DNA from 2 places in the Rhizobium sp. BK008 genome. Region 1 is predicted to be linked to the other one. Evidence: predicted binding sites of a transcription regulator. Region 1 holds the regulator's gene; the other holds the start of a gene.

Region 1 (3,689 bases):
CAGAATGCGATTGTTCTTGCGCGTATATGTCACCCCGTTAGCAGCCAAATGCGCTTCTGTCACGGCAAGATCGGCGACAGCGAAGAGAATCGCCCGGCCGCGCAGGCCGCGGTCGGCGTATGGGACAGCGACCTCGAAATAGGCCTCCAAACCCTCCGGCGTCATCAGGCTGATTTTCACATTCGACGCCGCGATCTTGACGCCGAAACCGGTGTTCTCGACTGCCGATTGCGCGCTGGCAAGACTGACGAAGGCGGCGAAGGCAGCCGCATCGGGCGCGCAAAGCACCACCTCGGCAATGCCGGTGACGCCATTGGCATGCGCCTCCAGCGCGCCGCGGTCGGCCGGCAGCGGATTGACGCGCTCGACGGTGAAGAGAAAGAGATCGGGCGCGCGCAGGTCGCCGGCAAAGGCCAGCCTGAAGCCGGCAATGCTCTCAGAACCATCCGGCATCGTCATCGGCCGGCTGAACGCCAGCATCTCGCCGGCGCTCGCTCCGTCGCCGACGAAATTCCGATGATCGATATCGGCATCCTCGCTGCCGAAGGCCACCGCCGAAAGCCCTTCCTCGCCGCAGCGGAATCGGAAGGCGCGGTTGCGGGCGGTGAAGACATTGCCTTGCCGCGCCGATGCTTCACTTTCCCTAACGCTCGCAATCCCGAGCGGCTCCAGATAGGTCTTATCGGCAAAAAAGACGCAGGCATTCTCCGTTCCGAAGGGATGACGCGCATCGGCGGCAACGGTAAAGCCCAGCTTGCCGAGCCTCTCGCGCGCCAGATCGATATTGACGACCGGCAGCACGACATGATCCAGCGGGCGTGGTTTGGCGGAATGCTCGTTCATGGTATCCCCTCTCCTCACACGGCAGAGATGTGCGACAGTGCCGCGCAAGGCAAGACTTGTCGGCCAATCCGGCGAATGAAAATAAAAATCTCAACGAGTTGGCGCCAAGTTTTACGGAAATTTAGCTACTTGCGGAACACATATGGAACATATAGTGTCTGTTCTGGATTTGTTTCAATCACGAGGTCACAACGTCGATGCTCACGCGCAAACAACAGGAGCTTCTCCTCTTCATTCATGAGCGCATGAAGGAATCCGGCGTTCCGCCGTCTTTCGACGAAATGAAGGACGCCCTGGATCTCGCTTCGAAGTCCGGGATTCACCGGCTGATTACTGCGCTCGAGGAGCGTGGCTTCATTCGCCGCCTACCGAACCGGGCCCGCGCACTCGAGGTCATCAAGCTTCCGGAGGCCTATAGCCCCAGCATCCAGCCCCGGCGCGGCTTTTCGCCGAGCGTCATTGAGGGCAGCCTGGGCAAGCCCCAGCCGGTCGCCACTCCCGCTCCTGCAAAACCCGTCGCCGACAATGGCAACTCAGTCTCCGTGCCGGTCATGGGCCGGATCGCCGCCGGCGTTCCGATCTCGGCAATCCAGAACAACACCCACGACATCGTCGTTCCGGCCGATATGCTCGGCTCCGGTGAACACTACGCGCTGGAGGTCAAGGGTGATTCGATGATCGACGCCGGCATTTTCGACGGCGACACCGTGATCATCCGCAATGGCAGCACCGCAAGCCCTGGCGACATCGTCGTTGCTCTCGTCGACGACGAAGAAGCGACGCTCAAACGCTTCCGCCGCAAGGGCGCCTCGATCGCGCTGGAAGCGGCCAACCCGGCTTACGAGACCCGGATCTTCGGGCCAGACCGCGTCAAGGTGCAGGGCAAACTCGTCGGCCTTATTCGCCGCTATCACTGACACCCTGCAGGCCGGTTTCGACAAAGCTGTTGCTGCGCCAGTCATAGGCGCGATGGCGGATCCATGGCCGCCACAGATCATCGAATGCGGTTGTGACCTCCATGCCGGCCTCCGCGAACCGCAGCTCGACGGAACCGGTCCGGCGCAACGTCTCGCCGGTGAAGAGCGTCGCGCCTGAGCGGCAGCTGTTGAAACGCAGGCGGACCGACGTTACCACGATATCGGCCGCATCGCAGGCCGGAGCGAGATAGGCGGCATTGTCGATGACGGCGACCACATGACCGTTGCCAAGCCTTGATATGCACCAGGCCTTCTTGACGCAGGAAAAGCGGTTTGCGTCACCGCCGGCTGCAGCCGCCCGCATCGCCGCCCTCGCTTCGTTCTGCTGATCGCGGGAGAGCTTGACGCGGCGGTCCTCTCCCGCTGGCGGGACAGCAGGACCATCCAGCATCTTCGGCGGGTCATGCGCCGGCAGGACCAGCGCGCGCTGCCATTGGTCGAAGATGAAATCCGGCGGGTTTTCACGGTTGGAGGCCATTGCCGCCGCCTCGACGACCGCGACGAGACTGCCATCTTCCGAAATCACCAGATCCGGCGGCCGGGGAACCGGCAGAAGCAGCAGGATGAGCGTTGCGACTGACATGATCGACGTGCCCATATGGCGCAGCCGAGTGCGGAGCAGCGTCAGCAGCAGGAAGCCTGCCACGGCGACCGCGAAATACCAGGCGGGCAAGCGGCCGATGCCGATGTCGCCACCCCAGCCGGACACGGTCTTGGCGACGGCGATCACCAGATCGAGGCCGAATCCGACAATCTTCCAAGGCAAAACGTCCAGACCGAAAGGCATGAGCAGCATCGCCAGCAACCCGGCCGGCATGATGATGAAGGAGATGATCGGCATCGTCGCGAGGTTTGCCGGCAGGCCGTAGGCGGTCAGGCGATGAAAATGCTCGATCGAAAACAGTGCGGTGGAGAAACCGCCGATCAGCGAGGTCAGGAAGACACCGCCGAAGAACCCCGCAACCGCGACGAAAGGCCTGACGATCGGCAGCTTCAGGAAGGCATTCTCGCGGACGCGCCGATCCTTCCACAGCTGATAGCCCGACACGAGCGCCAAGGTTGCGGCAAAGGACATCTGGAAGCTCGGCCCCAGGACTTCGGAGGGCGAAATGACGAGGATGACGAGCGCGGAGAGAGCGACATTGCGCAGGCTGATCGACGGCCGGTCAAAGAAGACGGCAATCAGCATGATGGCCATCATGATGAAGGCGCGTTCGGCCGAGACCGCGAAGCCGGAGATCAGGAAATAGGCCGTGACGGCGATGAGCGCGCCGGCGGCGGCGATCTTCTTCGTCGGATAGGCCTGGGCGACGCCGGGAAAGAGGCTGAGCAGCATCCGGAAGCCGACGAAGAAGATGCCGGCCGACAGCGCCATGTTGAGTCCTGAGATGGCGATGATATGCGCCAGACCGGACTGGCGCAGCGCCTCCGTGGTCGCATTCGAGATGGCGCGCCGTTCGTCCGTCACCAGAGCAGCGGCAAAAGCGCCGGTGTCGCCGGGCAGAATCGATCGGATGCGGTCGCCGATGCCGCTGCGCAGCCGGTAAAGCCATTCGAGCAGGGCTTCCGCCGTCGATCTGGCAGCCTGCGGGCCTGCCTGCAAATCGACTTTCGTCGGCGCGCCGTAGAAGAAACCATTGGCGCCGATGCCATCGAAATGGGCCCCGAAAGAGAAGTCGTTGAGCTCTGGAAGTGCTGGGCCTGACGGTGGTGTCAGCCGAGCCCTGCCGGTGATGATGTCACCGATCTCGAAAGGCGCGTCGGCGCCGCGGGCGATCGCGGTTATCCGTTCCGGCGGCCGCTTCACCTGCGGCGCCTCGGTGCCGGTGACGGCCAGAATGTAGCGCCACCGGCCGCGACCATCGCCTT
Region 2 (3,689 bases), 120 kb from region 1:
TAAAACATATAAGTTGCGCGGCCGGACCGGACAAATCCGCCCCCGGCCGCCGCGGGAAATTTGCCAAATCGGAATCCCCGCTTCACAATCACAAAAACCAAGTGACTATATGGGGTTCCGGAGAGACGATGGCAAGCGCCGACCAATTGATCAACGCCTTCACGACGCTGCTCGTCACCATCGATCCGCCCGGTCTCGCACCGATCTTTCTGGGCCTGACGACAGGCATGAGCCGCAGTGAGCGTACACAGGTGGCGTTGCGTGGCTCGACCATCGCCTTCATCATTCTCGCGGTCTTCGCGCTGTTTGGCGCCGGCGTGCTCAGCGTGCTGGGGATTTCGATCGGCGCCTTCCGCATCGCCGGCGGACTGCTGCTCTTCTGGATCGCCTTCGAGATGGTGTTCGAGAAGCGCCAGGACCGCAAGGAAAAGGCCACCGAGGTGGCAATCACCAAGGATCATATCGAAAATATCGCCGTCTTTCCCCTCGCCTTGCCGCTGATTGCCGGCCCCGGCGCGATCTCGGCGACGATCCTGCTTGCTGGAACGCTCGCCACCTCCGTCGGAAAAGCGCAACTGATCGGCGTTCTTGCCGGCAATCTGCTGCTGACCTTCCTCATGCTGCTCGTCGCCGAACGGCTGGACCGTTTCCTCGGCGTCACCGGCCGGGCGATCCTGACACGGCTTCTCGGCGTCATCCTCGCCGCCCTAGCCGCCCAATTCGTCGTCGATGGCGCCAAATCGGCGCTCAATCTGATCAGCGCGACGCCGCACTGAGGGCGGGAGATCAAAGAAAAAGAGCATGACGCCGTCAAAGGCATCATGCTCTCAGGTCTTTCACCAGCCCAGGAAGGCTCGCGATCAGAACGGGATGTCGTCGTCGAGATCCCGCGAGAAATTGCCGCCGCCAGCGCCGCCGCGGCTCGGGGATGAAGAGGGAGCCGGCGCGCCGTAGTCGTCGCCATAATCGTTGCCGCCGCTGCTGCCGCGGCCGCCGCCGAAACCGGAGCTGGCACCGCCGCCTTCACCGCGGCCATCGAGCATCGTCAGCGTCGAATTGAAGCCCTGCAGCACCACTTCGGTGCTGTAGCGGTCCTGGCCCTGCTGGTCCTGCCACTTGCGGGTCTGCAGCTGGCCTTCGATATAGAGCTTGGCGCCCTTCTTCACATATTGCTCGACAACCTTGCAGAGGCCTTCGTTGAAGACGACGACAGTGTGCCATTCGGTCTTTTCACGGCGCTCGCCGGAATTGCGGTCGCGCCAGGTTTCCGAGGTCGCGATACGAAGATTGGCGATCGGCCGGCCATCCTGAGTGCGGCGGATTTCGGGGTCTGCACCCACGTTTCCAACCAGAATTACCTTATTCACGCTACCAGCCATACTTCTCACCCTGCCTGCCGCCCTGCCCGGCGGCGTTTAATCGATCGGCGCACCTTAAACCATCACGGACCGCCGATGCGCATGGGCGGCATTTAATCCACAGGTTTATCCATCAGAAAGCCGCATGCATTCATCAGGAATTTTGTTCTTTATTTGTTCTAGTTTATCCGTATGATCCTGTCAACAGAATCGAAAACCTTGACCCTTCCCGGATATTCAGCCTCGACTCGCCCGCCGGCATCACTAAATAAGGGCTGTTATCCAGAAAACCAAAGCAGAGACGATGAGCGAACTGAAGACGATCTCCATCCGCGGCGCGCGCGAGCATAATCTCAAGAGCATCGATCTCGATCTGCCGCGTAACAAGCTGATCGTCATGACCGGGCTTTCGGGATCCGGCAAATCCTCGCTCGCCTTCGACACGATCTACGCCGAAGGCCAGCGGCGTTATGTCGAGAGCCTGTCGGCCTATGCCCGGCAGTTCCTCGAAATGATGCAGAAGCCCGACGTCGACCAGATCGACGGGCTGTCGCCGGCGATCTCGATCGAGCAGAAGACCACCTCGCGCAATCCGCGCTCGACGGTCGGCACCGTCACCGAGATCTACGACTATATGCGCCTGCTCTTTGCCCGCGTCGGCGTTCCCTATTCGCCGGCGACCGGTCTGCCGATCGAGAGCCAGACCGTCAGCCAGATGGTCGACCGCATCCTCGATTTCGGCGAGGGCACCCGTCTTTATATTCTTGCGCCGCTCGTGCGCGGACGCAAGGGCGAATACAAGAAGGAACTGGCGGAGCTGATGAAGAAGGGCTTCCAGCGCGTCAAGGTCGACGGCCAGTTCTACGAGATCGCCGAGGCGCCGGTGCTCGACAAGAAATACAAGCATGACATCGACGTGGTGGTCGACCGCATCGTCGTGCGCTCGGATGTCTCGGCGCGTCTGGCGGACAGCCTGGAGACCTGCCTGAAGCTTGCCGACGGGCTGGCGATCGCCGAATTCGCCGACAAGCCGCTGCCGCCGGAAGAGACGTCGGCCGGCGGCTCGGCCAACAAGTCGCTGAACGAGACGCATGAACGCGTGCTGTTTTCGGAGAAATTCGCCTGCCCGGTCTCGGGCTTCACCATTCCCGAGATCGAGCCGCGGCTGTTTTCCTTCAACAATCCCTTCGGCGCCTGCCCGACCTGCGACGGCCTCGGCGCCCAGCAGAAGATCGATCCGGACCTGATCGTGCCCGAGCCCGAACGGACGCTGCGCGACGGGGCGATCGCGCCCTGGGCCAAGTCGACCTCGCCCTATTACAACCAGACGCTGGAAGCGCTCGGCAAACATTACGGCTTCAAGCTCGGCACCCGCTGGAACGAGCTTTCCGACGAGGCCAAGGACGTCATCCTCAACGGCACCAACGACAAGATCGAATTCCATTATGCCGATGGCGCCCGCTCCTACACGACGCAGAAGAATTTCGAGGGCATCATCACCAATCTCGAGCGCCGCTGGAAGGAAACCGATTCCGCCTGGGCGCGCGAGGATATTGAGCGCTTCATGTCGGCCGCCCCCTGCCCTTCCTGCAACGGATTCCGCCTGAAGCCTGAGGCCTTGGCGGTGAAGATCGACACGCTGCATATCGGCGAAGTGACCGGGATGTCGATCCGCGTCGCCCGCGACTGGTTCGAGGCGCTGCCGGCAAGCTTCAATGCCAAGCAGAACGAGATCGCCGTGCGCATCCTCAAGGAAATCCGCGACCGCCTGCGCTTCCTCAACGATGTCGGCCTGGAATATCTCAGCCTGTCGCGCAATTCCGGCACGCTGTCGGGCGGCGAGAGCCAGCGCATCCGGCTTGCCTCGCAGATCGGCTCAGGGCTGACTGGCGTCCTCTACGTGCTCGACGAACCGTCGATCGGCCTGCATCAGCGCGACAATGCCCGGCTGCTCGACACGCTGAAGCACCTGCGCGACATCGGCAACACCGTCATCGTCGTCGAACATGACGAGGATGCGATCCTGACGGCCGACGACGTGGTCGACATCGGCCCGGCTGCCGGCATTCACGGCGGCCAGGTCATCGCCCATGGCACACCGCAGGACATCATGGACAGTCCGAACTCGCTGACCGGCAAATATCTCTCGGGCGAACTCGGCGTTCCCGTTCCCGATGAACGCCGCAAGCCGAAAAAGGGCCGCGAGATCAAGGTGGTCGGCGCGCGCGGCAACAATCTGAAGAACGTCACGGCATCGATCCCGCTCGGGGTGTTCACGGCGGTGACCGGTGTTTCCGGCGGCGGCAAGTCCACCTTCCTGATCGAAACGCT

What was found. The regulator LexA, encoded in region 1, represses DNA repair genes until DNA is damaged. The targets are predictions, from matches to a motif close to TGTTCNNNNTGTGTTCNG.
Region 2: uvrA (excinuclease ABC subunit UvrA) is a predicted target of LexA. The motif match lies at 1,523-1,540, and genes of this name have one in related genera.

The regions. Positions count from the first base shown of each region.
Region 1 covers NZ_JACIFK010000001.1:1,641,160-1,644,848, forward strand. The annotation lists gene FHT69_RS07960 (VOC family protein) at 1-843, opposite strand, end outside; gene lexA (transcriptional repressor LexA) at 1,041-1,760, shown strand; gene FHT69_RS07970 (ComEC/Rec2 family competence protein) at 1,741-3,689, opposite strand, start outside.
Region 2 covers NZ_JACIFK010000001.1:1,523,884-1,527,572, forward strand. The annotation lists gene FHT69_RS07385 (MarC family protein) at 129-776, shown strand; gene FHT69_RS07390 (single-stranded DNA-binding protein) at 861-1,379, opposite strand; gene uvrA (excinuclease ABC subunit UvrA) at 1,663-3,689, shown strand, end outside.